Regions from separate parts of the Bradyrhizobium sp. 33ap4 genome, predicted to be linked through region 2. Evidence: predicted binding sites of a transcription regulator. Region 2 holds the regulator's gene; each other region holds the start of a gene.

Evidence for each region. The regulator LexA, encoded in region 2, represses DNA repair genes until DNA is damaged. The targets are predictions, from matches to a motif close to TGTTCNNNNTGTGTTCNG.
Region 1: recA (recombinase RecA) is a predicted target of LexA. The motif match lies at 9,245-9,262, and genes of this name have one in related genera.
Region 3: Q2M23_RS28155 (single-stranded DNA-binding protein) is a predicted target of LexA. The motif match lies at 4,019-4,036, and genes of this name have one in related genera.

The regions. Positions count from the first base shown of each region.
Region 1 is NZ_JAUMTJ010000036.1:85,072-95,639, forward strand. Features, by position in the region: gene alaS (alanine--tRNA ligase) at 1-1,331, opposite strand, end outside; glycine riboswitch at 1,534-1,622, shown strand; gene gcvT (glycine cleavage system aminomethyltransferase GcvT) at 1,764-2,909, shown strand; gene gcvH (glycine cleavage system protein GcvH) at 2,929-3,294, shown strand; gene gcvP (aminomethyl-transferring glycine dehydrogenase) at 3,318-6,191, shown strand; gene Q2M23_RS26435 (acyl-CoA thioesterase) at 6,369-6,800, shown strand; gene Q2M23_RS26440 (hypothetical protein) at 6,840-7,826, opposite strand; gene recA (recombinase RecA) at 8,054-9,142, opposite strand; gene Q2M23_RS26450 (hypothetical protein) at 9,621-9,821, shown strand; gene Q2M23_RS26455 (hypothetical protein) at 9,872-10,039, shown strand; gene Q2M23_RS26460 (hypothetical protein) at 10,225-10,545, opposite strand.
Region 2 is NZ_JAUMTJ010000003.1:94,573-105,140, reverse strand. Features, by position in the region: gene Q2M23_RS03390 (sensor histidine kinase) at 41-1,462, shown strand; gene Q2M23_RS03385 (response regulator transcription factor) at 1,459-2,121, shown strand; gene Q2M23_RS03380 (winged helix-turn-helix transcriptional regulator) at 2,332-3,024, shown strand; gene Q2M23_RS03375 (YybH family protein) at 3,126-3,572, shown strand; ZMP/ZTP riboswitch at 3,862-3,947, shown strand; gene glyA (serine hydroxymethyltransferase) at 3,984-5,255, shown strand; gene Q2M23_RS03365 (hypothetical protein) at 5,343-5,498, shown strand; gene Q2M23_RS03360 (HAD family hydrolase) at 5,935-6,561, shown strand; gene glp (gephyrin-like molybdotransferase Glp) at 6,588-7,799, shown strand; gene lexA (transcriptional repressor LexA) at 8,043-8,747, shown strand; gene Q2M23_RS03345 (hypothetical protein) at 9,004-9,432, shown strand; gene Q2M23_RS03340 (hypothetical protein) at 9,578-9,805, shown strand; partial or broken gene Q2M23_RS03335 (ComEC/Rec2 family competence protein) at 9,802-10,568, opposite strand, start outside.
Region 3 is NZ_JAUMTJ010000041.1:1,621-12,188, forward strand. Features, by position in the region: gene uvrA (excinuclease ABC subunit UvrA) at 1-1,726, opposite strand, end outside; gene Q2M23_RS28145 (outer membrane protein) at 2,095-2,754, opposite strand; gene Q2M23_RS28150 (outer membrane protein) at 3,012-3,758, opposite strand; gene Q2M23_RS28155 (single-stranded DNA-binding protein) at 4,208-4,702, shown strand; gene Q2M23_RS28160 (DUF2306 domain-containing protein) at 4,962-5,360, shown strand; gene gyrA (DNA gyrase subunit A) at 5,585-8,311, shown strand; gene Q2M23_RS28170 (adenylate/guanylate cyclase domain-containing protein) at 8,482-10,257, shown strand; gene Q2M23_RS28175 (aminoglycoside phosphotransferase family protein) at 10,346-10,568, opposite strand, start outside.

The DNA of each region.
Region 1 (10,568 bases), on a different contig from region 2:
ATCGCCTCGCTCGCCGCCTCGCCCGAACCTGCCCAGGAGGCACGCGCCTTCACGCGCTGCCGCTCCATCGCGTCGGTGAACGACGCCTGGTCGACGCTGATGCCGCGCGACTTCAGCGCGTCCTGCGTCAGATCGAGCGGGAAGCCGTAGGTGTCGTACAGCGTGAACGCGGTGTCGCCGTCGAACATGTCGCCCTTCTTGAGGCCGGCACTCTTCTCGTCGAGGATCGACAGGCCGCGCGCCAGCGTCTTGCGGAAGCGCGTCTCCTCCAGCCGCAGCGTCTCCTCGATCAGCTTCTCCGCACGGACCAGATCCGGATAGGCCTGGCCCATCTCGCGGACCAGCGCCCAGACCAGGCGATGCATCAGCGGCTCGCTCGCGCCCAAAAGCTGTGCATGGCGCATCGCGCGGCGCATGATCCGGCGCAGCACGTAGCCGCGGCCCTCGTTCGACGGCAGCACGCCGTCGGTGATCAGGAACGCGGACGAGCGCAGATGGTCCGCGATCACCCGATACGACCCAACGTTCTGCTCGTTCGGACCGTGCCCGAGGGTAGACGCGGCGGCATCGATCAGATTGCGGAACAGATCGGTCTCGAACACGCTCTCGACGCCCTGCAGGATGCAGGCCATGCGCTCGAGCCCCATGCCGGTGTCGATCGAGGGACGCGGCAGCGCCACGCGCTCCTCCTTCGTCACCTGCTCGTACTGCATGAACACCAGGTTCCAGAATTCGAGGAAGCGATCGCCATCCTCATCCGGGCTGCCCGGAGGGCCGCCCCAGATGTGCTCGCCGCGGTCGATGAAGATTTCGGAGCACGGTCCGCACGGGCCGGTGTCGCCCATCGCCCAGAAATTGTCCGAGGTCGGGATGCGGATGATGCGGTCGTCCGAGAAGCCCGCGATCTTCTTCCAGTAGCCGGCCGCCTCGTCGTCGGTGTGGTAGACGGTGACCAGCAGCTTGTCCTTCTTCAGCCCGAAATCCTTGGTGATCAGATTCCAGGCGAGCTCGATCGCGCGCTCCTTGAAGTAATCGCCGAACGAGAAGTTGCCGAGCATCTCGAAGAAGGTGAGATGGCGCGCGGTGTAGCCGACATTGTCGAGGTCGTTATGCTTGCCGCCGGCGCGCACGCACTTCTGCGACGTCGTGGCGCGCTGATAGCCGCGCTTCTCGACGCCGGTGAAGACGTTCTTGAACTGCACCATGCCGGCATTGGTGAACATCAAGGTCGGGTCGTTGCGCGGAACCAGCGGCGACGAGGCCACGATCTCGTGCCCGTTCTCCTTGAAGAAGTTCAGAAATGTCGACCTGATGTCGTTGACGCTGCTCATGTTCATCCAATCGGAAAAAGGGGCCGGCCAGCCGCAAAAAGGCGTCATTTTCCGGCCGAACGCTTTTAGACATTGCCAGCTGCGGTGTCCAGAAACTGTGCAGGCGGATCATGGGCTTGCCGCGGCAGCACAAAGCCCATTGGATAGTTGCTGCAGCTGCGTTGACAGTCTTGGTGGCGCCGTGTTTTCTACCTACCTATACCTAGTCACGTCGGGAGAGACCGGCCTTATCGCCGGCGCCGAAGGAGCAACCGCCCCGGAAACTCTCAGGCAAAAGGACCGCGTGACGTCTGACATCTGGAAAGAGACGCTGGGGTTCGCCCCGATGCGTCCGCCGACGGGATAATACTCTCAGGCACAGCGACAGATGGGGCTTTCTGCAGGTTTCTCAAGGGGAAATAGGTCCCCGGCGGGAACCGCGAGGGCCCTGTGATGCTTGCGCGCGAAACCTCCCCGCTGAAACAGACCCCGCTGCACGCGCTGCATCTGGCGCGCGGCGCCAAGATGGTGCCGTTCGCCGGCTATGACATGCCGGTGCAATACGCGGCCGGCGTGCTGAAGGAGCATCTGCACACCCGCAAGGAAGCCGGTCTGTTCGATGTGTCGCACATGGGCCAGCTCGTGCTGAAGGCCAAATCCGGCAAGGTCGCGGATGCCGCGCTCGCGCTGGAAAAACTGGTGCCGCAGGACATCGTCGGTATCGCGCCGGGACGGCAGCGCTACGCGCAATTCACCAACAATGACGGTGGCCTGCTCGACGACCTGATGGTGGCGAATTTCGGCGATCACCTGTTCCTGGTGGTCAACGCCGCTTGCAAGGCCGAGGACGAGGCGCATCTGCGCGCGAATCTCTCCGACGCCTGCGAGATCATCTCGCTGGCCGACCGCGCGCTGATCGCGCTGCAGGGCCCTAAAGCCGAATCGGCGCTGGCGAAACTTTGTGCAGATGTCGGTTCGATGAAATTCATGGATGCCGGTGCGCGCCGGCTCAGTGACGTCGACTGCTTCGTCTCGCGCTCCGGCTATACCGGCGAGGACGGCTTTGAGATTTCCGTGCCCGCGGACAAGGTGGAAGCCCTGGTCACCGCGCTGCTCGACAATCCCGACGTGTTGCCGATCGGGCTCGGCGCGCGCGACAGCCTGCGGCTCGAAGCCGGGCTGTGCCTCTATGGCCATGACATCGACACCACGACGACACCGGTCGAAGGCGCGCTGGAATGGTCGGTGCAGAAGGTTCGCCGCAGCGGCGGCGCCCGCGCCGGCGGCTTCCCCGGCGCCGACAAAATTCTCGCGCAATTCGCAGATGGCGCTGCGCGCCGACGGGTCGGCCTGAAGCCTGACGGCCGCGCACCGGTGCGCGAAGGCGCCGCGCTGTTCGCCGATGCCGGCTCGACCGAGCAGATCGGCAAGGTGACCTCGGGCGGCTTCGGCCCGAGCCTCAATGCGCCGGTTGCGATGGGCTACCTGCCCACGGCCCTTTCCGCCGTCGGCACCACCGTTTTCGCCGAAGTGCGCGGCCAGCGGCTGCCGCTGAAAGTCGCCGCTACGCCCTTCGTCCCCAATACCTACAAACGCTGAACGCCAAAGGATCGACCCCATGACGACGCTGTACACGTCCGACCACGAATGGCTCCGCATCGAGGGCGACGTCGCCACGATCGGGATCACCGACTATGCGCAGTCGCAGCTCGGCGACGTCGTGTTCGTCGAACTGCCCAAGGTCGGCCGCAGCCTGAAGAAGGCCGAGGCCGCCGCTGTCGTCGAATCCGTCAAGGCCGCCTCCGACGTTTACGCGCCGATCTCCGGCGAGGTGGTCGAGGTCAACGACGCGCTCGCCGCCGAGCCCGCGCTGGTCAATTCCGACGCCGGCGGCAAGGCCTGGTTCTTCAAGCTGAAGATTGCCGACAAGGGCGAGCTCGGCGGCCTGATGGACGAGGCCGCCTACGCCGCGCACACCGCCTAAAGGATCACTCCGAGGATCACGTCATGAACGCGCCCTTCAAGCCGATCAACGAAGCCGCCACCGATTTCGTCCGCCGCCACATCGGACCGTCGCCGCGCGACGTCAACGCGATGCTGGAGACGGTCGGCGCCGCGAGCCTGCAGGCGCTGATGAACGAGACGCTGCCGGCGTCGATCCGGCAGAAGGCGCCGCTCGATCTCGGCCGGGCGCTGAGCGAGACCGAGGCGCTCGCGCATATGAGCGAGCTCGCCGCGCAGAACCAGATGTTCACCTCGCTGATCGGCCAGGGCTATTCCGGCACCATCCTGCCCGCGGTGATCCAGCGCAACATTCTGGAGAACCCGGCCTGGTACACCGCCTATACGCCGTACCAGCCGGAGATCAGCCAGGGCCGGCTCGAGGCCCTGTTCAACTTCCAGACCATGATCTGCGATCTCACCGGGCTCGACGTCGCCAACGCCTCGCTGCTCGACGAAGCGACGGCAGCGGCGGAAGCGATGGCGCTCGCCGAGCGCCACTCGCAGGTCAAGGCGAAGGTGTTCTTCGTCGACAAGGAGGTGCATCCGCAGACGGTGGCGGTGATGCGCACGCGCGCCGCGCCGCTGGGCTGGGCGCTGGTGGTCGGCGATCCCCTGACCGAGCTCGACAACGCCGATGTGCTCGGCGCGCTGCTGCAATATCCGGGAACGTCGGGCGCAGTACGCGACCTCAAGCCTGCCATCGCGTCGCTGCGCGCCAAGGGCGCGCTTGCGATCGTCGCGGCGGACCTGCTGTCGCTGACGCTGCTCGCCTCGCCCGGCGAGCTCGGCGCCGACATCGCGATCGGTTCGGCGCAGCGGTTCGGCGTGCCGATGGGGTATGGCGGACCGCACGCCGCCTATATGGCGGTGCGCGACACGCTGAAGCGCTCGCTGCCCGGCCGCATCGTCGGCCTCTCGGTGGATTCGCGTGGGCAGCCCGCCTATCGCCTCGCGCTGCAGACCCGCGAGCAGCATATCCGCCGCGAGAAGGCGACCTCGAACATCTGCACCGCGCAGGTGCTGCTCGCCGTGATCGCCTCGATGTATGCGGTCTATCACGGTCCCGAGGGCCTGACCCATATCGCACGCAGCGTGCATCGCCGCGCCACCGTGCTTGCCGCCGGCCTGCGCAAGCTCGGCTTTGCGCCGACCACCGAAGCGTTCTTCGATACCGTGACCGTCGAGACAGGTAGCAAGCAGATCGAGCTCGTCACCCGCGCGCAGGCGGAGCGGATCAATCTGCGCATCGGCGCGACCACGCTCGGCATCGCGCTCGACGAGACCTCGACGCCGGAGACGGTCGAGGCGGTGTGGCGCGTGTTCGGCGGCAAGCTCAGCTATGCCGAGATCGAGGCCGGTGCGCACGAGGCGCTGCCGAAGGAGCTGCGGCGCACCAGCGCCTTCCTCAGCCATCCGGTGTTCAATACGCATCGTTCCGAGACCGAGCTGCTGCGCTACATGCGCAAGCTCAGCGATCGTGACCTCGCGCTCGACCGCGCGATGATCCCGCTCGGCTCCTGCACGATGAAGCTCAACGCCACCACCGAAATGATCCCGCTGACCTGGCCGGCGTTCGGCAATCTGCATCCGTTCGCGCCGGCGGATCAGGCCAAGGGCTATCACGCGCTGTTCAAGCGGCTGGAGCAATGGCTGTGCGACATCACCGGCTATGACGCAGTCTCGCTGCAGCCGAATTCCGGCGCGCAGGGCGAATATGCCGGGCTGCTGGCGATCCGCGGCTATCACCTCGCGCGCGGCGAGCCGCACCGCAAGGTGTGCCTGATCCCCTCCTCCGCGCACGGCACCAATCCGGCCTCGGCTGCGATGGTCGGCATGGAGGTCGTGGTCGTCGCGTGCGATGCTCGCGGCGACGTCGACGTCAATGATCTTCGCGCCAAGGCGGAGAAGCACTCCGCCAACCTTGCCGCGGTCATGATCACCTATCCGTCGACCCACGGCGTGTTCGAGGAGCATATCCGCGAGATCTGCGACATCGTGCATGCCCATGGCGGCCAGGTCTATCTCGACGGCGCCAACATGAACGCGCAGGTCGGACTGTCGCGGCCCGGCGACTACGGCGCCGATGTCAGCCATCTCAATTTGCACAAGACCTTCTGCATTCCGCATGGCGGCGGCGGCCCCGGCATGGGCCCGATCGGCGTGAAGGCGCATCTTGCGCCCTATCTGCCGGGCCATCCCGCAACCGACGGAGCGACGGCGCACGCCATCGGCGCGGTATCGGCTGCGCCGTTCGGCTCGGCGTCGATCCTGACCATCTCCTACATCTACATCCTGATGATGGGCGGCGAAGGCCTGACGCGCGCCACCGAGATCGCGATCCTCAACGCCAACTACATCGCCGCACGGCTGCAGCCGCACTTTCCGGTGCTGTACCGCAACGAGCGCGGCCGCGTTGCGCATGAGTGCATCGTCGATCCGCGGCCGCTGAAGACGACCAGCGGCGTCACCGTCGACGACATCGCAAAACGCCTGATCGACTACGGCTTCCACGCGCCGACCATGAGCTTCCCGGTGGCGGGCACGCTGATGATCGAACCGACGGAATCGGAATCGAAGTTCGAGATCGACCGGTTCTGCGACGCCATGATCGCGATCCGCGACGAAATCGCGGAGATCGAGAAGGGCCGCTGGAAGGTCGAGGCCTCGCCGCTGCGCCACGCGCCGCATACCGTACACGACATCGCCGACGATGCCTGGAACCGGGCCTACACCCGCGCCGAAGGCTGCTTCCCGGAGGGCGTGTCACGGTCCGACAAATACTGGAGCCCGGTCGGCCGCGTCGACAACGTCTACGGCGACCGCAACCTGGTGTGCTCGTGCCCGCCGGTCGAGGATTACGCGCAGGCGGCGGAGTAAAGCGCACCATTGTTGCAGCTACGTCGTGCTGCGTCTCTGACGCGTGATTCACTCGGTGTCATTCCGGGGCTCGCGAAGCGAGAACCCGGAATCTCGATCCACGACTTCCGGATTCCGGATTCGCGACTTCGTCGCGCCCCGGAATGACGGACTGGCCCGCCCGCGGCAGGAGGAAACATGCGCGAGGAATTCTGGTTCCATTTCCCGTTTCGCGTCCGCTATTCGGAGGTCGACGCGCAGGCCGTGGTGTTCAACGCCCACTACCTCACCTATTTCGACACCGCCATCACCGAATATTTCCGGGCGCTCGGCTACGACTATCTCGGCGAGGTGGCGCGGACCGGCATCGACTTCCACACCGTGAAATCGGTCGTCGAGTACAAGGCTCCGATCCGGTTCGACGAGGACATCGAGGTCTGCGTGCGGGTCGCCAAGATCGGCCGCTCCTCGATCAATCTTGCGCTCGCGATCTTCGCCAAAGGCTCCGATGACCTGCGCGCCACCGGCGAGATCATCTGGGTCGCGACCGACCAGAAGACGCATCAATCGGTCGCGGTGACCGAGGATTTGCGGGCGCTGATCGCGAGCCGGGAAAAGGCGCTGGCGTAGAGATCAGAACGTCGCGTGCTGGCGTCGCTCGAACAAGCCTTACGGAGCGACGAGAGTGCGGCTCTCGGCGTCCCAGCGCCACAGCCGCTCATTGGTCAGTTCGGTGCCGCCCCACCAGCGATGGATCGTGTTGTACTGGCTGAAGTCGAGCTCGCGATCCGACACTTCCTGGCCGAAATCGGTGAGCGACAGCCGACTGTGCAGGAGTCGGTTGTTTCGGGCCTTCAGATCGTCGGGCGCTTCGATCTCCGCGGGGAATCCGGTCAGAACCGGTGATGGACAATAGGCGAGCCGGTCCAGGATCAGCTCCGCTTCCTGAAAATCGAACACGCCGCGTTCCCGGTTCAGCTCGTTTGAAAGGACCTGTGGGCTTGTCTCGCCGTCGGCGACGAGATCCAGCATTCGCAGTTCGGACGCGCCGAGGCCGGTGTCTTGCCCGGGTAGCTCCTCCAGCAACGCAATCAGCGCCGCGCGGAGCTGCGGGATGGCCGACAGATCCTGCATGAGAAGGTCGAAACAGGGCTCGGGCGTCGGAGCGCGATAGGCATTCCAGGCGCGACCGGCCAATTCCAGCCGATCATCGGTCACCGCAAGTGCAGGCAATCGCCATTTCGCCAAGCTCTCGCCTCGGTACCTGCCGATCTCGACATCGGTCTGGACCAGCTTGAGCTTCGCTACGATGTGGCGGTGCGGGCGGAGCACGTCGAGCAACCAGGCCAGCACCAACTGGTCATTCGGCTGGGGATCAGCCCATAGCTCGACGCTATCGCAACGCTCGCACAACTCGACAAGCCCAATGTCCCGACCGATCGAGCCGGTCCATCTTGAACTGGCGAAGTCGAGCCAGTGCGTGTCGAAATCGACATGCTTTGCGGAACGCGGTTCCAGCAGGGTCGTGAGGTCATCCGACGAGGGCATTTTCCCCCAAACGAAGCGCGGCCTCAACCCGACGACGATGTCCGCCCTTCCCGCCTGCCTCAGGCGATAGCTCGCGAGTTCACTTGTCGCCAGGATCAGACTTGTCACGATGCTCTCCGGCTACGCGCGATGGCATCAGCACCGCAAGCTGAGGATCAACTGCTTTACAAAAGACACACAAAACCAAACGGGCGCCGAAGACGTCGGCAACTCAACGTCCTCAGCGCCCGCTTGCAGCGAAGTCATGTGATGATTTGAGCATGATCTCCGGACAAACGCTTCGCGTTTGTCGCGAGGGAAAACCGCTTCGCACTTTTCCGGATCATGCCGGAGACTTACTCCTCCGTCGGCTCCTCGCCCTCGGCGTCGCGTTCGGGCGTGCCGGCGAGGATCTGCTCGGAGATCAGGCCGGAGTTCTGCCGGATCGCGGCTTCGATCTTGGCGGTGATGTCGGGATTCGACTTCAGGAATGCCTTGGAATTCTCGCGACCCTGGCCGAGCCGCTGGCTGTCATAGGAGAACCAGGCGCCGGACTTCTCGACGATGCCGGCCTTGACGCCGAGGTCGAGGATCTCGCCCATCTTGGAGACGCCCTCGCCATACATGATGTCGAACTCGACCTGCTTGAAGGGCGGCGCCAGCTTGTTCTTCACCACCTTGACGCGGGTGGTGTTGCCGACGACTTCGTCGCGCTCCTTGATAGCGCCGATGCGGCGGATGTCGAGACGAACCGAGGCATAAAACTTCAGCGCGTTGCCGCCGGTGGTGGTCTCCGGCGAGCCGTACATCACGCCGATCTTCATGCGGATCTGGTTGATGAAGATTACCATGGTGTGGGACTTGTTGATCGAGGCGGTCAGCTTGCGCAGCGCCTGGCTCATCAGGCGGGCCTGCAGACCCGGTAGCGCATCGCCCATCTCGCCCTCGAGCTCGGCCTTCGGCACCAGCGCTGCAACCGAATCGACCACCAGCACGTCGACCGCGCCGGAGCGCACCAGCGTGTCGCAAATCTCCAGCGCCTGCTCGCCGGTGTCCGGCTGCGAGATCAAGAGCTCGTCGATGTTGACGCCGAGCTTGCGCGCATAGACCGGGTCGAGCGCGTGTTCAGCGTCGATGAAGGCGCAGATGCCGCCCTTCTTCTGGCCTTCCGCCACGGTGTGCAGCGCCAGCGTGGTCTTGCCCGAGGATTCCGGCCCGTAGATTTCGACGACGCGTCCCTTCGGCAGACCGCCAACGCCGAGCGCAATATCGAGCCCGAGCGACCCCGACGACACCGTCTCGACATCCATCGAACGGTCGTTCTTGCCGAGCTTCATCACCGAGCCCTTGCCGAACTGGCGCTCGATCTGGGAGAGCGCGGCTGAGAGGGCCTTGGACTTGTCCATGGAGGATCCTTCGACGATACGCAGTGCGGTGGCGGACATTTGGGATGTGCTCCTTATGGCGGGGATTCGCTAGCGGGAAAACGGGCGACGAGATCGGGTGGAATGCGTTGTTGATTGGAACCTCGTACCACGTTTGTTCTAAGTTCGCAATATGTTCTTTCAAACAGACCGGTACTGGCCTGTTTCCATCCCTAGTGGCCTGCTTTGAAATTTCGAGTGGCCTAGTTTGGATTTAATCCTGTGGCAACCAAGGGTTGGCCGATGTTCTCGGTAGGACTACTGAGTCGCCAATCCGATGTTCTGCACATAGCAATACTTATGGTCCGCCAAGTGTTCTCCCTCCACAGAGGAGAAGTGTTACCGGGGTTCTCCGTTGGTGAACGGAGTTCCTTAATAACTCAGCAACCAAAGACGTTCGGGTGTATTGTCCCTTCATCACCGGCCGAGGCTCTGCCCGTAGGCGTCGGTGGCTGAGAGACCGGCTAGCGCTCCCGCCTGCATAACAGGGAGCGCGGCTATGGCCGAACAGCGCAACTATCGTCCCGACCAATTGTGGTTTGAAAAGCTCGCCGTTTACGCACGCGAGCTAATCCAGCACTCGCTCAAACTCCTCAACGAGTCGGTGCCGGATACGTTTGCGGGTCGCAAAACCCACGAGCCCTTTCCACAAGAGGAAAGCAGATACGGGCTCGACGAGAGAAAATCGGACTTAACCTAAGAGAGGGCGGGAATTGAGATGCGGCGCTAAAAGTGCGGATGATTGATCCAATGTTCGCCCGTTCTCAGGTTGCTATCGAAGAGAGCCACAGGCTCCGCAATCAACGAAAAGCGCTCGCAGACCAGCGGGACGCGCAGTTGGCCGAGCTGCGACGATCCATCTACGACAGCGCCAGCGCCCGCGTGGAGATCAAGGCTCATCGAGACAACAGCGAGTGAGGCACCTTGTGTGCAGCAAATGCGAAGATTTGGACACGCGCATTGAGCAGTTCCGACGCTTCACCGCGCAACTGCTCGATCTCCTCACGCTGGAGCGATTAAACGCGTCAATCGCGCAAATGGAAGCTGAGAAGAAAAAGCTTCACCCGACGCAAGAGTAAGGCCGCCTCAGTTGGCGGCCTCTTTCATTTCGTATTGTTCGGCCAAGAAAGCCCTTCTGTTCCGGCTGGCTCGCTTCGGTAGATCATTTTGAAGATGCTGGCGGCGGTATCGAGCCAGAGTTTCCGTTTGTCCTCTGGCCAGACTTCTCCTGCCTTCGGCAATTCCTTCAAGAGGCCTTGCACGAATGGATGTAGACCCGGCGGTTCATTTCCATCATTGCCACTGTCCCGGCGCTTCTCCTCCTCGCGCCTTTCGGGCGGCGGTTCATCGCGCTGTACAATTCCCGGCTTAACAAAGCGCCCCGTCGCTGAATCAATAAAGCCTGCGTACTGCGCCGACTTCATAAATGTCTGCCTAGCCCTGTCTT
Region 2 (10,568 bases):
TCGCGCGCCGAAGCCCGCCTTCGATCTTGAGGATACGCCAATGTGGAATTGGTCCGGAAGCGATCTGAAACTGCGGTTGACGTTGCGCGTGGCGATCGTCTCGACGCTCTGCTTTGCCGTCATCTCCGGCTATTTCCTGATCGAGGCCGACCGCTCGGTGCGCGGGCGGATCGCGGCCGTTGCCGATGTCGCCGCCAAGACGCTGGAGCTGCAGCAGAGCAAGATCCAGTGGCTGAACAATGCGCGCTCCGAATTTCCCGATCTCGACAGCGTTGCCGCCTCGGTCATGACGCCGGGACTGTGCCTCGCCTTTCGCAGCAATAGCGGCGAGATCAGCCAGCGCTTCTGCGGCGGCTCGCAGACTGACACGGCCGCGCCGCCGCTGGCCTTCGCGGCGCTCTATCGCCGCCTGTTCGATCCCTGCCGCGAGGTGGTGCGGCAGGTGGTTTCGCGCGGCAATGCCATCGGCGAGGCCGTGGCCTGGATCGATCCGGCGGTGCCGACCGCCGAGGCCTGGCACGATGCCGGCCGGCTGATGGCGGTGTTCATGATCGCGCTGCCGCTGCTCTGCGCCCTGGTCTATGCGGCGCTGGCGCGCGCGCTGCGTCCGACGCGGCAGATCCGCGACGGGCTCGAGCGGATCGCCGCAGGCGACCTCGCCGCGCGCCTGCCGCCGTTCGATCTCGCCGAACTGTCGGCGATCGGCGATGTCTTCAACCAGCTCGCCGAGCGCCTCGCCGCCGCGCTCTCCGACCGCAACGCGCTGACGCAGAAACTGATCCTGGTGCAGGACGAGGAGCGCCGGCACCTCGCGCGTGAGCTGCATGACGAGTTCGGGCAGTCGCTGGCCGCAATCCGTGCGCTCGCCGCCTCGGCGCGCCAAACCGCGGCCGCGGATTGCCCGCCTTTGCTCGCCGAATGCGACGGCATCGCGCGGACCGCGACCGCCATGATGGAGACGTTGCGCGGCGCCCTCTTCCGGCTCCGCCCGCCCGATGTCGACGAACTCGGACTTGCGGCCAGCCTCGAGGGCCTGGTCGCCGGCTGGAACGGCCGCAGCCGCGGACAGCCACGGTTCGAGATCACCATATCGGGATCGTTCGAGCGCCTTGTCGCCTCCGTCAGCGCCAATCTCTACCGCATCGTGCAGGAGGCGCTCACCAACGCCGCCAAGCATGCCGGCGCCACGCGCGTCATGCTGCGGCTTGAGATGCGCGAGGCGCCGCCTGGCGGCGGCGACAGCGCGATCGTGCTCGCGATCGACGATGACGGCCAGCCCGGCGATCCGCAAGGCGATCCCCAGCTCAGGTCCGGCCTCGGCCTGCTCGGCATGCGCGAACGGGTCGCCGCGCTGGGCGGGCGGCTCAGCTTCGAGACCGGACAGCCCAGCGGCTCCTCGCTCCGCGTCATCGTTCCCGTCGCGGCCAGCCGAGAGGCCGCACCGGTGGAGCGCGCGGCATGAGCCACGCGGCGCGCACCATCATGCTGGTCGACGACCACGCCGTCGTCCGGGAGGGCTACCGGGCGATGCTGCAGAAGCAGCCGGGCCTCTGCGTCGTCGCCGAAGCCTCCGACGGTGTCGAGGCCTACCGCCTCTACAAGGAGACCGGGCCCGACCTCGTCATCATGGACCTGTCGATGCCCGGCATCGGCGGCATCGAGGCCATTCGCCGCCTCCGGCAGTGGGACAGGCGCGCAAAAATCCTGGTGTTCACCATGCACCAGAACGCGGCCTTTGCCGTGCAGGCGATCCGCGCCGGCGCGAGCGGCTATGTCACCAAGACCAGCCCGCCGGAGACGCTGGTGCACGCCGTGATGGATGCGCTGTCGGGCAAGATCGCGATCAGCCCGGATATCGACCACGAGCTCGCGCTCAGCCACCTTGCCGGCGAGACCAAGGCGGCCGACCTCCTGACCGCGCGGGAATTCGAGGTGCTGCGGATGCTGCTCGCGGAAAACACCACCGAGGAGATCGCCGAGGCACTGCACCTCAGCCCCAAGACGGTCGCGAACCTGCATTCCCTAATCAAGGACAAGCTCGGCGTCGGCACCGATATCGAGTTGGTCCGCCTCGCGCTGCGGCAAGGCATCCTCACGCAGATCGATCTCGGCGAACGCTGAGCCCACGGTGGCACCAGCCAGGCCGCGTACTGGCAAATCGAGCCGCATCTGCCTCCGGGCAAACCGAACATCGAGCCGGCATCGTCGAATGGCCGAGTCTCGAGAAAATCGCGTAACAGACCTCCAGGACAGCCTCGATGCTGGCTCGTCTGGGACATAGTTCAGAACCTGGACTACCTTGGTGGCCCTCGTGATGCTAAAGTTCTCGTCATGAAAGGCTATGGATCATTTTGCCCCGTAGCCAAAGCTGCGGAAATTCTCACGGAGCGGTGGACCCCGCTCCTGCTCCGCGAACTGTTGCTGGGGTCCCACCACTTCAACCAGCTTCGCCGCGGCATCCCGCAGATGTCGCCGACCCTCCTCTCCAAGCGCCTGCAAACGCTAGAAGAAGCCGGGCTAATCTCACGCAGATCAGGCGATAACGGGCATTGGGAGTACCATCCAACCCAGGCAGCCAGGGAAGCCAGGCCAATTATCGATGCAATGGGCTATTGGGGCCACAAATGGGCTCGCAGCCAGCTCACACCCAACGAACTTCACGCGGGCCGGCTCATGTGGAATATGCGCCGTTCGTTCGATCTAAGGCACATTCCATGCGACTTCGTTCTGTACATCGAGATTGCGGACGCTCGGCCAAAGCGCTGGTGGTTTGTTGTGAAGAAGGAGGAAGCCGATCTTTGCTGGGATGACCCCGGCTTCAAGGTCGATATCAGCCTCTATGCGAGTCTGCTGACGCTCGTGCAGATTTTCGTAGACGAGATGCCGCTGCTACGGGCGTGTGAGCTCGGCAAAATCGAGATCGACGGTCCCAGGCATCTTGTGAACAGCATGCGGACTTGGTTCCCACGCAGCAAATATGCCGATGAGGCGCCGGCGGCCGCAGATCGAGTCTCAGCCAGTTGAGGATATCCAGTCCACTTTCTGGACTAGTGGTTCTGCTTGCCTCGGCTATAGCGTTTGCGAATGCGCTCCCGCGCTAAGCATCTCAGCTAAAGGAGGCAAAGATGAGCCGCCCTTCTCTTCTTTCATGCACCCTGTTGTTGATCTTTACTTGTACTTGCGTCAGTCCCGCAGGGGCAGCCCCACCTGCCGACGAACTTTCCTCGGCGGCTGCCAAATGGGATGCCGCCATCAACAACGCAGACTTCGATGCCCTGTTACCGTTGTATGCCGCTGACGCCAGATTGATGCCGCCTGGTGCGCAGCCAGTCACCGGCCCTTTGGCAATCCGTAATTTCTTTGCCGGGCGGGGAAGAAGCGTCAGAGATCACAAGGTTGAGCTGCTCGATGTGTTGCCCATGGGAAAATACGCCTACACCACCTCGCATTTCACGGCCACGCTAGTAATAAATGAGAAGGCGGCGCCAATTTCTGGCAGCACCGTGAGACTGCTTGAACGCCAACCCGACGGGCAGTGGAAGATAAAGTCTCATATCTTCGTCAAGGAATAGATTCGCGGGTGCCACAGCCACACGGTCAGCCACCCCGCAAGCCTGACGGCCCGCAAGTGACGGATGGTCATGCACCTTATTGGCCCTCAGCCGAAGACGGCATTGATCATCGGGACATCGGTTCATTGGGTAAGCCGGACGTCCCTCGGTTTGGTCGCCATTGCCGTGGCTGTCGCCAGATGTTCGATCTCGCCCAACGCTGGGCCCGCGGCGGCGCCAGCAACCAACCCTTGCGAGCCCGCCGGGGATTGGATAGCCTTCTGCTCGCGATGAGCCTCGCAGGCTCATTCGTCCCTCGCGCGACTGGCGAGCTTACGTGGAATTGACCACGGTGAAGCGCGAAGGGTTTCAACGCCGTTCGCCTGGGCAACCCGTTCAGCTGATGATCCAGCGTCTTAGGGAGCCCGGACCATGCCGTCATTCCGCAATGAACTCCATCTCAACGATTCGGAAGTTGCCCTTGCGCTCGAGGGCGAAGAGCGCCGCCAGCAAGACGGCGTCGAGCTGATTCCGTCGGAGAACTACACCTATCCCGAGGTGCTCGAGCTGCTCGGATCGGTGTTCACCAACAAGTATTCCGAGGGCTATCCGGGACGTCGCTATTACGGCGGCCAGGAATTCACCGACCAGATAGAGAACCTTGCCCGCCAGCGCGCTTGCGCGCTGTTCCGCGCCGAACATGCCAACGTTCAGCCTCTGTCCGGGTCGCCAATGAACCAGGCCGTGTATCTCGGCCTGCTGCAGCCCGGCGATACGATCTTGGCGATGGACCTTTCACACGGCGGCCATCTCACTCATGGCGCGCCGGTGTCGCACATGGGGCGGCTCTTCAACTTCGCCCGCTACAAGACGCAGCCGTCAAACGGCGGCGCCATCGATTTCGATGAGCTCCGCGCCATGGCCCGGCACGTCCGCCCGAAGCTGGTGCTGTGCGGCTACAGCTCTTATCCGCGCGATCTGGATTATGCGTCCTTCAAGAGCATCGCCGATGAAGTGGGTGCACTGACCATGGCCGACGTCAGCCATTACGGCGGCCTGATCGCCGGCAACGCCTTGCGCAATCCGCTCGATGCGGGTTTCGACGTGATGACGACGACATCGCACAAGACGCTTCGCGGGCCGCGTGGCGGCATCGTTCTTTGTCGCCGGGAGTTCGCCGGCAAGATAGACGCGTCGGTGTTCCCGGGATTGCAGGGAGGTCCGCACATGAACGTTGTGGCCGGAACCGCGGTCACGCTGAAGAAGGCTTCGACGTCCGATTTTCATGCCTATGCAAGGCTGGTCATGCGCAACGCGAAGGTCCTAGCCGAAGCGTTGATGGAACGCGGCATGACGTTGATCACCGGCGGAACCGACAATCACATGATGGTCGTGGATACCGTGGCCAGCGTCGGCGTGGACGGCAGCGCGGCCGAGAACATCCTCGACGCCGTTGGGATCACCGCAAACAAGCAGATCATTCCCGACGATCCGCATCCACCGCTCAAGCCGAGCGGCATTCGCCTCGGGACGCCGGCGGCGACCACGCGCGGCATGGGCGAGCCCGAAATGCGCCTGATCGCCGAACTCATTGCGGAGTCCCTCCGGTCGAAGGGAGATGCAGCGGTCGTCAAGCGACTGAGGTCGATCAGCGTCGAGATGTGCCGCGCTTTCCCCGTTCCGGGGATCGCGCCGCCCTCGTAGGCGGCCGACCTGCGTTCCTGTTCCGCGCCCGTCGCGTCACTCGGCAGGTCGTGAAGGTTCCCGGGGGAAGGACCGGAACGGAAATCGTTGCTGTTCGTTGGACCGCATGATCTCGAAGACGGAGCGTCCAACGCCGTGACCCGGAAAACCTTGCAAGCACGCTCGGAACAGGCGCTCGTCGTCATCATTCTCAGCACCGGTGCGCTGATCGGTTACCTCGGCTTGGCGCTGTCCAGGCTGTGAGAGCGACGCCGGCGGGCACCAAGCCGCCGGCAGGTATCAAGTCGCTTGGTACCCTGAAAGCGCGCGCGCGTGCCACTGAGTTGCCCGACGCGGCAAGCCAAGCCCCGTAGCAAAAATATAGGGTGAAACGAAGAGCAAGGCTCGGACAGACATGTCGCGAGAATGCGGATGTTTGACGCACAAGCGACGACACCCGCCGTCGTCCCGGCGAAGGCCGGGACCCCTTACCCCAATCTCAATTGTTGCGCGACGCTGGGGCCACGATCCCGTTCCTGATCAAATGCGGTGGTTATGGGTCCCGGCCTTCGCCGGGACGACGGTGGTGTGCGCGGGAACAGTCTCGCGATGGATGCAACGCCACGTACAATCCACACACCGGTCACTGAAATCGAGGACATTGCCGCCTGCCCGCAATTCTCGTACACGGTTTCATGCAATGACCTCGCAATTCACTCCCAACTCCGTCGACGTGCTGCTGTTCGATATCGGCCGCGTCGTGCTCGACATCAACTTTGACAAGGTGATGGCGCACTGGGCGCAGCATGCCGGGTGTGCGCCCGCCGAGCTCGCCACGCGCTTTGTCGTCGACGACAGTTTCAAGCATCATGAGATCGGCCGGATCGACGACGCGGCATTCTTCGAGAATCTGCGCCGGACGCTCGGCATCAACATCACGGACGCCCAGTTCCTCGAAGGCTGGAATGCGATCTTCACCGGCGAGATGCCGGGCATCGCCCCGCTGCTCGCGGCGGCCGCCAAGCGGATGCCGCTCTACGCCTTCTCCAACACCAATCCGGCCCATGTCGCGCATTTCTCGGTCACCCATGCCGAGCTGCTCAGCCATTTCCGCAACGTCTTCCTGTCCTCGAGCATCGGCTTCCGCAAACCCGACGCCGAGGCCTATGATCATGTGGTAAAAGCCATCGGCGTGCCGGCGTCGCGGATCCTGTTTTTCGACGACCTGGCCGCCAATATCGAAGGTGCGCGGGCCCGCGGCCTTTATGCTATCCACGTGACATCGACGGATGACGTGGCAAGGGCTTTGACCGCACTTGGAATTTGAAGACTAGGAATTGAGGAACTCTGAGCGTGGCCCTGATGCCGGTTGCCGATGCCCTGTCCGCCGTCCTCGCCGGCGCCGAACCGCTGCCGGAGGAGATGGTCGCGCTCGATGCCGCCTACCACCGCACGCTTGCGCACGACCTCGCGGCGCTCCGCACCCAGCCGCCGCAGCCGATGTCGGCGATGGACGGCTATGCGGTGCGCGCCGCCGATGCGGCTGATCTAAAGGCCCGGCTCAAGGTGATCGGCGAAGTCGCCGCCGGCCGGCCGTTCGACCGGACGGTCGGCGCCGGCGAGGCGGTGCGGATCTTCACCGGCGGCGTGATCCCCAATGGCGCCGACGCGGTGATCATCCAGGAGGACACCGCCGTCGACGGCGACCACATCACGATCACGGAGGCCGCCAGCGTCGGGCGGCACATCCGCCCGGCTGGGGTCGACTTCCGTGAGGGCGAGGTGCTGCTCGCCGGCGGCAGCCGCCTGTCCGACCGCGCGCTGTCGCTGGCGGCCGCCATGAACTATCCGGGACTTGCGGTGCGCCGCCGCCCGAAGGTCGCGGTGCTGGCGACCGGCGACGAGCTGGTGATGCCGGGCTCGCAGCCCGGCCCCGGCCAGATCGTCTATTCCAACGGCTACGCGCTGCGGGCGCTGGCGCGCGCCGAGGGCGCCGAGACCGTCGACCTCGGCGTTGCCGCCGACACGGTGGAGGCGACCACGGCGGGCATCCGCCGGGCGCGCGAGGCCGGTGCCGATGTCCTGATCACGACAGGCGGCGCCTCGGTCGGCGACCACGATCTCGTCAAGCGGTCGCTGGAAGCCGAGGGCGTCGACATGACGTTCTGGCGGATTGCGATGCGGCCCGGCAAGCCGATGATGCATGGCCGGCTCGGCGCGATGAGGGTGATCGGCCTGCCCGGCAATCCGGTGTCGTCCTATGTCTGCGCCTTCCTGTTCCTGGTGCCGTTGATTCGGGCGCTGAGCGGCCGGAAAGTGATTCATCATCGCCGCACGAGCGCCCTGCTCGGCCGCGACCTCGCCGCCAACGACCAGCGCGAGGACTATCTGCGTGCACGGCTCGAAGCGCGCGAGGACGGCACGTTGATCGCAACGCCGGTGACGCAGCAGGACTCGTCGTTGCTCGGGAATCTCGCTGCGGCACGGGCACTTCTCGTGCGCCCGCCGTTCGCGGCGGCGGCCGTCGAAGGCAGCGAATGCGAGATCCTGACACTGCCCGAATAGGGTTTTCGCGCCCCGCCGATTGTGCGTTGCCCGACACGTTCACCGGAAATTAAGTGGTTGCGGAACACATATCGAACATATAGTGTCCGTTCATGATTTGTTTCGAGTGCTGGTGTCTACATTCGGGAAGCTGCATGGAAGCAGGTGCATCGAGCACATGCTCCTGAGGTCAGGCCCGGCCTGCAGGCCCCACCAGAAGAGTCTCGGAATCGAACGACGCTATCAACCGGGGGAATACTCGAGATGCTCACGCGCAAACAGTACGAACTACTGCGTTTCATCAATGAACGTCTGAAAGAGGCCGGCGTACCGCCCTCCTTCGACGAGATGAAGGATGCGCTCGACCTGCGCTCGAAGTCCGGTATCCACCGCCTGATCACTGCGCTGGAGGAGCGAGGCTTCATCCGCCGTCTGCCGAACCGCGCCCGCGCCATCGAGGTCATCAAGCTGCCCGAACTCTCGGCCGGCGGCGGCAACGGTCGCCGCGGCTTCACGCCCAGCGTCATCGAAGGCACCCTCGGCCGGCGCGCCAGCACGCCGCCGATTGCCGAGGACGACGGCAACCGTCCGGTCGCGGTCCCCGTGATGGGCCGGATCGCCGCCGGTACGCCGATCGAGGCGCTGCAGACCCGCAGCCACACCATCAGCGTGCCGCCCGACATGCTCGGCGCCGGCGAGCACTACGCGCTCGAGGTACGCGGCGACTCGATGGTCGATGCCGGCATCCTCGACGGCGACATGGCGCTGATCCAGCGCAACGACGTCGCCAATACCGGCGACATCGTGGTGGCGCTGATCGACGAGGAGGAAGCGACCCTGAAGCGCTTCCGCCGCCGCGGCGCATCGATCGCGCTCGAGCCGGCCAACACCGCCTATGAAGTGCGCATCCTGCCGCCGAACCGGGTCCGCATCCAGGGCAAGCTGATCGGCCTTTATCGCAAATACTGAATTGCAAATACTTGCGGCGGCCGGGAACGAGCAACACGTCGGATCGTTCCTTGCATGATAGTGTAGCGTACGGCCTGCCCGATGCGCTCCGATACCTCTCGCGCAGCGTCGCGTGTTTGTGATCGGAGCGATCTCGGACCAGTCGTACAATCGCCCAGAAACGAGCAGACGCTCGTTCGCTATCGTCCACTCTGGTAGAGGCCCTAATGCCTCAAGGAGAGGCACGGGTCGCTACCTCGAAATGAGGAGCCATCCGATGTGTGACTATAGTCTGCACGCCGTGGCATCGCGCCCCGCCATTGTCGGAGAGACGCTGATCACGACGACGTTCCGCGGCACGTCGACCCGCGGCTTTGCTTCGGAGAATGACCCCACTGTCGCGGTCTGCATGCTGCCGGGCACCGAGCTCGCTTTCGCCGAGAACGTTCGCTACGACAGCCGCTGGATCTGGACCAAGACGCTGAACTATCGCGTCGGCGTATTCAACGAAGTCGAGCCCGACGTGCCCGATCGGCATCATGATGCGGTCGAATTCCCCGACGGCAGCCATGTGCTGGTGACCCAGCTGGTCGAGGGACAGCGCGTCAGCGTGCTGCAATTGCCGGCGCTGCATCCGCCGGTCGAGCAGAAGCCGAAGGTTGTGGAGCGGCGGCCTTCCGCATTCGCAACGCTGTTTTTGGGTTGAGCGCATCGTCGCCGTGGAATGAGCTGTTCGGCGGCGGATGACCTAAGCAATTTCGGGCGACCCCGGACTCCCGCTTCCGGGGCGCAGAAGGAGATTTGCGTCGGCCGGCACCTTGGCGCATCATCGGGTACGGAGGACGTGCGCGGTGGTCGATAAGGTCACATGGCAAAAGGCTGGACGCGTCACGGAACCGGGCCGCTACATGTTCCGGTTCGGTTGGCTGACGGTAACGGCCGACGACCTGAAAGTCTGGGAGCAATTTCCCGAGGCTTCCTTCACTCTCGTCAAGAAGCCCGACGCCGGCCCCGACTCCGACGAATACCATCTCGGCCTGTTCGAGCTGCCGAGCGCGCCCTTGCCGGACCACGGCTAATCATCGCCCTGCAGATCGGTCTCGGCCGGCGTCGCATCCACCGCAGGCCGCGGCGCGGGGGCGCGTAGCGTCGTCTCGCTCTCGCCGTCGCCGGGAACCGCCGGCGACCACGGCCGGTCGATCCCGCCGGGCTTGACCGCATCGACGACGTAGCCGTCCCTGCTCCGTCGCAGCACCAGCGCGCCGTGGCGGCGCAGCCGCTCGGCATCGATCACCGATGCCGCGCAGCCCTGCGGCGCCGGCCGCGCCGTCACGATCAGGCCTGCGCGCTCGCAGTCGTCCACTAGGGCCTCCGGCCGGGTCGCCAGCGCGACGAAGGCGCCGCCGGGTCCCTGGGTCACGCAGCCGCTGGCATCGCAGGAGACGCCCTCGCCGAGCGACGCATCGGTGGCGGTGCGCGCGTCGGCGTCCGCCGCCAGCCACTCCTTGACCAAAAATGCATCCTTGGCGCTGTGCATTAGATGCAGCCGTCCATCACCGCCACGCACCGCGACATTGCGGCCGTCGCCCGAGATCAGCACGTCCGGCTGCGGCACCCTGAGCGCCCAGACCGAGGCCACCAGCAGCAGCACCGCACCTGACCAGCGCAGCGGCGTGCGCAGCAGCCCGAGCAGGATGATGCCGGCGCTCGCTGCGATCAGCGGCCCGATGCCGAACGCCGCCATGCGGCCGACCGCGCCCGGGAGTGCGGCGCCCCATTGCGTCACCAGGATCATCCAGTCGATGCCAAGACCCATGATCGCCCAGAACACGCCGTCGAAGC
Region 3 (10,568 bases), on a different contig from region 2:
CGCGGAGTCTCTTGAGGGTGTCGAGCAGGCGGGCATTGTCGCGCTGGTGCAGGCCGATCGACGGCTCGTCCAGCACGTAGAGCACGCCGGTGAGGCCCGAGCCGATCTGCGAGGCGAGGCGGATGCGCTGGCTCTCGCCGCCCGACAGCGTGCCGGAGGAGCGCGACAGCGTCAGGTAGTTCAGGCCGACGTCGAGCAGGAAGGTCAGGCGCTCGCGGATCTCCTTCAGGATCCGCGTTGCGATCTCGTTCTGCTGCGCGTTCAGCGCCTCCGGCACCGTCTCGAACCATTCGCCGGCGCGCTTCACCGAGAGCTCGGAGATCTCGCCGATATGCTTGCCGCCGATCTTGACGCACAGCGCCTCCGGCTTCAGCCGGTGGCCGTTGCAGCCGGCGCAGGGCACGTCGGAGAAATACTTGCCGAGCTCCTCGCGCGCCCACTCGCTCTCGGTCTCGCGGTAGCGGCGGTTGATGTTGGTGATGACGCCCTCGAACGGCTTCTTGGTGTCGTAGGAGCGGACGCCGTCCTCATAGGAGAACTTGATCTCGTCGTCGCCGGAGCCGTGCAGCAGCGCGTTCTGGACCTTCTTGGTGAGGTCCTTCCACTTGGTGTCGAGCGTGAACTTGTAGTGCTTGCCGAGCGCGGTCAGGGTCTGGATGTAGTAGGGCGAGGATGATTTCGCCCAGGGCGCGATCGCGCCCTTGCGCAAGGTCAGCTCCTTGTCGGGGATGACCAGGTCCTCGTCGATATGCTGCTCGACGCCGAGGCCGCCGCAGGCCGGACAGGCGCCATAGGGGTTGTTGAACGAGAACAGGCGCGGCTCGATCTCGGGGATCGTGAACCCGGAGACCGGGCAGGCGAACTTCTCCGAGAACAGGATGCGCTCGGGCCCGCTCTTGTCGTGGATTTTGGCGGTTTTCTTCTTGTCCTCTTTCTTGTCGTCCTGGGCGGCCGCCGCCGGCGCGTCGGCATATTCAATCACGGCGAGGCCCTCGGCGAGCTTCAGCGCGGTCTCAAAGCTTTCCGCGAGGCGCTGGGCGAGGTCGGGACGCACCACGATGCGGTCGACCACGACGTCGATGTCGTGCGGGAATTTCTTGTCGAGCGCCGGCGCCTCGGACAGTTCGTAAAAGGTGCCGTCGATCTTGACGCGCTGAAAGCCCTTCTTGAGGTACTCGGCGAGCTCCTTCTTGTACTCGCCCTTGCGACCTCGCACGACCGGCGCCAGCAGATAGAGGCGGGTGCCTTCCGGCAGCGCCAGCACGCGGTCGACCATCTGCGAGACGATCTGGCTCTCGATCGGCAGGCCGGTGGCCGGCGAATAGGGCACGCCGACGCGCGCCCAGAGCAGGCGCATGTAGTCGTAGATCTCGGTGACGGTGCCGACGGTGGAGCGCGGGTTCTTCGACGTGGTCTTCTGCTCGATCGAGATCGCCGGCGACAGGCCGTCGATCTGGTCGACATCCGGCTTCTGCATCATCTCGAGGAACTGGCGCGCATAGGCCGACAGCGATTCGACGTAGCGGCGCTGGCCCTCGGCATAGATGGTGTCGAACGCGAGCGACGATTTGCCGGAGCCGGACAGGCCGGTGAACACCACGAGCTTGTCGCGGGGAATCTCGACGTCGATGTTCTTCAGATTGTGTTCGCGCGCGCCACGGATCGTGATGGCGCGCGATGAGGAGCCGGCGTTCTGTTGGCGCTTCGCCTTGAGCACTTCATCCATAGCGACAGTTCCGGGCGCATGCTTGGCGCCTTTTGGGCGCGCATCGCCGGTGATGCCGGGACCTTGCGCCGATGGGGTGTGAAGACTGGAACGTAGGAAGAACGGTGGACAATTTCCAGTGCTGAGTCGCGTCCATCAACGGATAGTTTGCCTGATGGCAGCAGCCGTCAGCAGCGCCGGTTCCGCTAGAGCCTTTTCCCGCTTCGATGGGATCGGAACGGGAGCTCTGGATTCCTGCTGTGACGCGTTTTCTTGACGCGAACCGCAATTCACTTCGCTCGAAAACGCGCTTACGCAAAAAGGCCGGCGTTAGGCCGGCCTTTCAGTGCGATCTGACCGCCGATGGCGGTCAGGCAATTCGCTCAGGCTTAGTACTTGGCGACGATCGGGCCGCCGAAGTGATAGTTGACGCCGAACTGGGCGCTGTGCAGCTCGAGCGTACCGGACGGCACGCCGAAATAGTTCTCGCTGTCGAGGCTGCGATACAGGTATTCGCCCTTGATCGACCACTGCGGCGCGATGAACGCCTCGACGCCGGCGCCGACGGTCCAGCCGGAGTGAAAGTTGCTCTGCGAGGCGGTCACGCCGAGCGCGGTGACGCTGACCTCGTTGTTGGCCCAGGCGTAACCGCCGGTGCCATAGAACAGCACCTTGTCGACGGCGAAGCCGAGGCGGCCGCGCACGGTGCCGAGCGAGTCGATCTTGCTGCGGGCGGTGACGCCGAGCGCGGAGACCGATGCGTCGATGTCAGCGCCTGCGGCGTCGACCTCGAGGCCGTACACGATGTTGCCGGCTTGCCAGTTGTAGCCGATGGTGCCGCCGCCGAAGCCGCCTTCCATGCTCGGGGTGCCGGAGTTCTCGCTGGCGTAGCCGCCGAAGCCACCGACGTAGAAGCCGGTCCAGTTGTAGATCGCGGCCGGCGGCGGAGCCTTCACGTAAGGCGCGCGTGCCGCCATGTCGGCGGCCATTGCCGGTGCAAAAGCGCTCAGTGCAAACATGCCGGCCGAGGCCAGCAAAACAGTCCTCATTTTCAAAGTCCCAGTCCCATTTTCTTGTTGTCCCTTCAGATATCTTGAAGAGAGCGTCACAGCAGTGTCGCGTGACGTGCTGGTGCTTTACAGAGAAATGCCGGAACGTGTGTATCCGCGAAACCACAACGCACCGAAAACGGCCCCGGTGAGGTGCGCGTGCACACGCAACGAAAAAGCCGGCGCACAAACAGGCGCGCAAACAAAAAGGCCGGCGCGAGGCCGGCCTTTCGTCTGGATCAATCGGCCTGGCGCGATCAATAGCGCGCGACGACCGGACCACCCCACTTGTAGTTCACGCGGACGGTAACGAGGTCGACGTCCTGGCGATCGCGGATGGTGCTGTTCAGCGTGCCGTTGGGGGCGATCAGGTTATAGGTCTTGTCCTGCATGAACAGGTGGTCGTATTCGATGCCCGCGGTCCAGTTCGGCGCGAAGCCGACTTCGATGCCGGCGCCGACGGTGCCGCCCCAGCGGGTGTCGCTGGCGCTGCCGACCAGCACGCCGGTTGGGGTGAAGTAGGTGTTGAAGCGGTTGTCGGTCAGCGCCGCGCCGCCCTTGGCGTAGAGCAGCACGTTGTTGACGGCGTAACCGATCTGGCCGGTGAACAGGCCGAACGCGTCGATCTTGGACTGGTTGGTGAACAGGCCCGGGAAGATCGCGCTGTTGTTGCTGCCCTTCAGGTCAGCCCAGTCGCCCTGCGCTTCGAGGCCGAACACCCAGGCGCCAGCCTGCCAGCGATAACCGATCTGGCCACCGGCGACGCCGCCGGTTGCATCATGGCAACCATCTGATGCGAGGAAGATGCCGGCCGGGAGTTGGTCCCAGCAATTGTGGCTCGAGCCCCAGCCGCCGTTGGCGCCGATGTAGAAGCCGGTCCAGTCATAGATCGGGGCAACCACGGGCGGCGGCGCCTTGGTGTACGGGCGCGCAGCGAGATCGGCAGCCGCGGCAGGCGCAGCAAACGCAATCAGAGCAACCGTACCGAGCAAAAACTTCTTCATTATCAATCCCCCAGCACCCCGATCGGCTTCCAAACGGTCCCGAAGCACGATCCCAGACGCGAGCGCCCGCGCCATGGTTGGAGCTATACGCTGATTCAACCGCAAACGCAGTCTCCCAAATGCAACACTCGCGGGAGAAGTATCGATAAGGCAAGCTGCTGATTTGTTTGTTATTCTCCTAAATCTTGCTGCCGAGCGTCGGCCTGCACCGAGATCGACTGCCGCTCCGACGGCACTGGCCGCTTCTACGGATGGTTGTGGCGAACAAAACTGGAACGACGCCGGATCCGATGCTATATCTCGAATATCGTGGATAACCGGCGCGACGGCAAAGGCGGCGAGCCGGCACCGGCGTATAGGGTCATCCACGACGCCTGCGACGTAAGTGGCGAAGGTTGAGAGTGGCGGCCGAATGTCCGGACGCCCGGTTTTTGAGTGGAGATGATGCGATGGCGGGAAGCGTGAACAAGGTGATCCTGGTGGGAAACCTCGGCAAGGATCCGGAAATCCGGCGGACGCAGGACGGCCGTCCGATCGCAAACCTTTCCATCGCCACCTCGGAAACCTGGCGCGACAAGGGCACCGGCGAGCGCAAGGAAAAGACAGAGTGGCACCGCGTCGTGATCTTCAACGAGGGCCTCTGCAAGGTCGCCGAGCAGTATCTGAAGAAGGGCGCCAAGGTGTACATCGAGGGGCAGTTGCAGACCCGCAAATGGACCGACCAGAGCGGCGTCGAGAAGTACTCGACCGAAGTCGTGCTGCAGGGCTTCAACTCCAACCTCACCATGCTCGACGGGCGTGGCGGTGGGGGCAGCAGCTTCTCCGATGATGGCGGCAGCGATTTCGGTTCGGCCGGACCGGTCAGCTCGGCGCCGCGCCGCGCCGTCGCCGCGGGTGGTGGCAGCAGCCGCAACAGCGACATGGACGACGACATCCCGTTCTGAGCAGCGGTCGCGCTTCCGTCGATTCCGTCAGGCGCCGTTCCGTGAAGATCATTTCCCGGAACGGTCGTTGCGATCGGCACCAGCAATTTCCTCGTGTGGAATATGAGGATAACCCGGTAACTCTCTGTCAGAACGTCGGTGGTTCGACGCAAAGGGATGCGGGTTCCCTGGACTTTGACACAGCCTGATGTAAATGATATTTACATTTGGCTGCGGCATTTGATGCTTGGCCGCGAGCTTCACCCGAGGGCCGGCCATCATGAGCCTCGCGCCATTGCTCGACACCGCGCCTGCGATCCCGCTCCACGCCTTTGCCGCGATGGCCGCCTTCGTGCTCGGCTCCATCCAGCTCGCCGCCCCCAAGGGCACGCTGCCGCACCGGACCCTGGGCTGGATCTGGGTGATCCTGATGCTGGTGGTCGCCGGAAGCTCGTTCTGGATCCATCAGATCCAGCTGGTCGGTCCCTGGAGCCCGATCCACCTGCTGTCGATCTTCTCGCTCGCCATGCTGGCGCTCGGCGTCACGGCCGCACGGAGCCACAATGTCCGCCGCCACAGGTTCACGATGATCGGCATCTTCTTTGGCGCACTGCTCATCGCCGGACTGTTCACCTTCATCCCCGGGCGGATCATGCACGCGGTGGTCTTCGGCCACTGACGGGAGAGACAAGTAGCGAATGGCGGGTGGCGAATAGGGGATTTTTCCATTGCTGTTCGCCATTCGCCACGCGCTTCCCGACCAAGCCGTGGGAACCTTGGCGCTCCCCCCGTAAGTGCATGAAAAAACGAACGGAAAAACGGCTTGCCGGAGCCGCGCAAGGGTGGTTATCAGGCCTCCGATGGGCTATATGATTCCCCAGTAGAACCGACCGGATTTCCCCTTTGTCCGATAACGACGACCACAAGCCCGGCGAGCCGCCGGGACCCTCAGATATTCGTCCCGTTTCCATCCTCGACGAGATGAAGAAGTCCTATCTCGATTACGCGATGAGCGTGATCGTGTCGCGTGCGCTGCCCGATGCGCGCGACGGGCTCAAGCCGGTGCACCGGCGCATCCTCTATTCGATGCATGAGCAGGGACATACGCCGGACAAGAAATACGTCAAATCCGCCCGCGTCGTCGGCGACGTGATCGGTAAATATCACCCGCATGGCGACCAGTCGATTTACGACGCGATGGTCCGCATGGCGCAGGATTTCTCACTGCGCGTGCCGCTGATCGACGGCCAGGGCAATTTCGGTTCGGTCGACGGCGATCCGCCGGCCGCCTATCGATATACCGAAGCGCGGCTGACCCGGGCGGCGCTCGCCGTGCTGGCCGACATCGACATGGAAACGGTCGATTTCCAGCCGAACTACGACAACTCCGAGAAAGAGCCGTCGGTTCTGCCGGCCCGGTTCCCGAACCTTCTGGTCAATGGCGCCGGCGGCATCGCCGTCGGCATGGCGACCAATATCCCGCCGCACAATCTCGGTGAGGTCGTCGATGCCTGCGTGGCGCTGATCGACAATCCGGCGCTCACGATCGACGAACTGATCGACATCATTCCCGGACCGGACTTCCCGACCGGCGGCGTCATCCTCGGCCGCCAGGGCATTCGTAGCGCCTACCATCTCGGCCGCGGCTCGATTGTGATGCGCGGCAAGGTGACGATCGACACCATCCGCAAGGACCGTGAAGCGATCATCATCACCGAGATTCCCTATCAGGTGAACAAGGCGACGATGGTCGAGCGTATCGCCGATCTCGTCAAAGAGAAGAAGATCGAGGGCATCGGGGACCTGCGCGACGAGTCCGATCGTGACGGCTATCGCGTCGTCATCGAGCTGAAGCGCGAAGCGGTGCCCGACGTGGTGCTGAACCAGCTCTACCGATTCACACCGCTGCAGACCAATTTCCCGGCTAACATGCTGGCGCTGGATTCCGGCCGTCCGCAGACGATGAATCTGAAGGACCTGCTCACCATTTTCGTCGCGTTCCGCGAGCAGGTGGTGACCCGGCGGACCAAGTTCCTGCTCGGCAAGGCGCGCGACCGCGCCCACATCCTGGTCGGCCTTGCGATCGCGGTCGCCAACATCGATGAGATCATCCGCGTCATCCGGACCTCGCCCGATCCGAACACCGCGCGCGAGGCGCTGATGTCACGCGACTGGCCGGCACGCGACGTCGAGGCGATGATCACGCTGATCGACGATCCCCGGCATCGCATCAACGAGGACGGCACGCTGCGGCTATCGATGGAGCAGGCCAGGGCCATCCTCGACCTTCGCCTGCAGCGCTTGACCGCGCTGGGCCGCGACGAGATTTCCGAAGAGCTCGACAAGCTGGCGGCCGAGATCGCCGACTATCTCGATATCCTGCGCTCGCGCGCCCGCGTGCAGGGCATCGTCAAGACCGAACTGGCCGAGGTGAAGCAGCAGTTCGCCACCCCGCGCAAGACCGTGATCATCGAGCAGGAAGGCGAGGTCGAGGACGAGGACCTGATCCAGCGCGAGGACATGGTCGTCACCGTGTCGCATGCGGGCTACGTCAAGCGCGTGCCGCTGTCGACCTACCGGGCGCAGCGCCGCGGCGGCAAGGGCCGCGCCGGGATGCAGACCCGCGACGAGGATTTCGTCTCGCGCCTGTTCGTGGCGTCCACGCACACGCCGGTGCTGTTCTTCTCGTCGCGCGGCCAGGTCTACAAGGAGAAGGTCTGGCGGCTGCCGATGGCCGCGCCAAACGCGCGCGGCAAGGCGCTGATCAACATTTTGCCGCTGGAGCAGGGCGAACGCATCACGACGATCATGCCGCTGCCGGAGGATGAATCCTCCTGGGCCAATCTCGACGTGATGTTCGCGACGACCGGAGGCACCGTTCGCCGCAACAAGCTGTCCGACTTCGTCGACGTGCGCCGTTCCGGCATCATCGCCATGAAGCTCGGGGAAGGCGAGGCGATCGTCGACGTCCAGATCTGCACCGAGCATGACGACGTGCTGCTGACCGCCGCCGGCGGCCAGTGCATCCGTTTCCCGGTCACCGAAGTGCGCGTCTTCACCGGCCGCACCTCGATGGGCGTGCGCGGCATTGCGCTGCCCGAGGCCGACAAGCTGATCTCGCTGGCGATCCTGCGCCATGTCGAGACCACCTCGGACGAGCGCTCGGCCTATTTGAAGATGCGCCGCGCCGTGGCCGGCGAGGCCGCGACCGAGGAGCCGGTCGAGGCCGAGGGCGAGGAGACCGCGAATGCGATCCAGCTGTCGCAGGAGCGCTATGCCGAACTGTCGGCGGCCGAGCAGGTGGTGCTGACCGTCTCCGTCAACGGCTATGGCAAGCGGACCTCGTCCTACGAGTACCGCACCACCGGCCGCGGCGGCAAAGGCATCGTCGCGATGAGCGTCAACAACCGGAACGGCAACCTGGTGGCGTCGTTCCCGGTCGAGGACGCCGACCAGATCATGCTGGTCACCGACAAGGGTCAGCTGATCCGCTGCCCGGTGGCCGATATCCGCGTCGCCGGCCGCTCGACCCAGGGCGTGATCGTGTTCGACACCGCCGAGGACGAGCACGTGGTCTCGGTCGAGCACATCCCTGAAGAGGAAAACGGCGAGAACGGCAACGGCGGCTAGCGCCGCCGTTTCGGAGAACCCCAGCCCGAATGCAGCCAACGGGCGCGCAACAGGCGCGCCCGTTGACAGGCTCCGCGAAATCCGGCGGGCCTGCCGTACGCCCCTAGCCCAAGGGCAACGCCCTATGCTTTGATGGGGTCCGGCGGATCTACCGATTTCGGGAGGCCGTTGTGACCGATCATCGCGTTGAGCGGCGGCTTGCAGCTATCCTGGCGGCTGACGTGGCCGGATATAGTCGGCTGACCGGCCTGGACGAGGAAGGGACACACGTCGGGCTGAGGGAGTGTCTGCGTGGACTCGCTGATCCCAAGATCAGCGAACACCGTGGCAAGGTCGTCAAGCACACGGGCGACGGCGTGCTCGCCGAGTTTGGCAGTGTCGTGGATGCGGTGCGTTGCGCCATTGAGGTCCAGCGCGGAATGGCCGAGCGAAATGCCACGGTGCCGCAACTCAAGCGGATCGAATTCCGCATTGGCATCCACGTCGGCGACATCATCGTCGATGAAAACGATATCTTTGGAGACGGCGTCAATATCGCCGCCCGCCTTGAAGGGATCGCGGAGCCCGGCGGAATCTGCATCTCGGACGATGCGCAACGTCAAATCCGCGGCAAGGTCGATGCCGTGTTCGCGGACATGGGCTCGCAGAACCTGAAGAGCATTGCTGAGCCGATGCGCGCGTGGCGATTGCGGATAAACGCGGGCCATCCCGCGAGCGCCCCGATCGAGCCGCCGGTCGACAGCGCGCAAGCTCTGGCGCTCCCTGACAAGCCGTCGATCGCCGTGCTGCCGTTCGAGAATATGAGCGGCGACCCCGAGCAGGAATACTTCGCGGACGGAATGGTCGAGGAAATCATCACGGCGCTGTCGCGCTTCAAATGGCTGTTCGTGATCGCCCGAAATTCGAGTTTTACCTTCAAGGGCCGGGCGGTCGATATCAAGGAGGTCGGCCGCAGGCTCGGCGTCCGCTATGTCCTTGAGGGGTCTGTGCGCAAGGCCGCGGGGAAGGTTCGCATCACCGGGCAGTTGATCGATGCGGTTACCGGAACGCACATCTGGGCAGACAGGTTCGAGCGTGACCTGACGGACATATTCGCTCTCCAGGACGAGGTGACCGTCGCCGTCGTCTCGGCCATTCAACCAAAATTGCTGCAGATCGAAATCGGCCTGTCGGCACGGCGACCAGAGAACCTCACCGCCTATGATTTCTATCTCCGCGCCATGCAGCAGCATTACCTGATGACCCGCGAAGGATTGGCCGAGGCGATCAGGCTGGCGCATCGTGCATTGGAGCTTGACCCCAGGTTCGGCTTTGTCGCCGCTCTGGCAGGTCTCGCCCACATGCAGAACATCCTTTGGGGGCATGCCGTCGATCCTCAATTTGACCGCAAGGAAGCGGTTCGGCTGCTTCGCCTGGCATTGAGCATCGACGATGGTGATGCGGAAACATTAGCCTGGGTTTCCCTCACCTCGGCGTACATGGTCGGCGATTGTGAGAGTGAGATCGAATTGGCCGACCGGGCGGTCGCTCTTAATCCGAATTCATATCGCGCATGGACCGCCAGAGGCAGCGTCTACAGAGTTGCCGGGCTTCCCGATGAAGCGGTCCGGAGTTTTGAACGCGCCATCCGCCTGAGCCCGTTAGACCCGCGGCTACCCATCACGTTTGTTGGGATGGGGATGGCCTTCATCGAGCTTCGCCGCTTTGACGAGGCCATTGCCGCAGCGAATAAATGCCGGCGCCAGAATGCCTCCTATTCGCTGGCCTACCGTTGTCTCGCGTCCGCGTTCGCTCATCTCGGACGCGACGCGGAGGCGCGCGAGGCGGCGGCGCTCCTGCTTCAGCTCGATCCCGCCTTTACAATTTCCGCAATGATCGCCAGGGGCGGGTACCCAAACGCGCAGCTGTTGATCGAGGGGCTTCGGAAGGCGGGATTGCCCGAATGAATTGTGCCCGCGGGCGCCGACGAGGCGGCCGTCGGGAGCCCGCGGGCTCTGACAAGCCCTTAGCCGGGTGCGCTTGTGGGAACGTGGCCTAGACGGCGCTTTCCAGTTCGCGCGTGAGCGCGGGAAGGGCATCGATCCGGCCGATCTGCGCGAACCAGCACCAGAGCTCGAGCGTGCAGGCCAGCCGGTAGAGCGCGATCGTGGCCTCCCAGTCCGGCCGGCCGCTCGTGCCGTGGCCCGCGAGCAATCCGTCGCGCTTCGGCGCGTCCTTCGGCGTGAAGTAATAGAGCGCCTTGGCGACGTCCATCAGC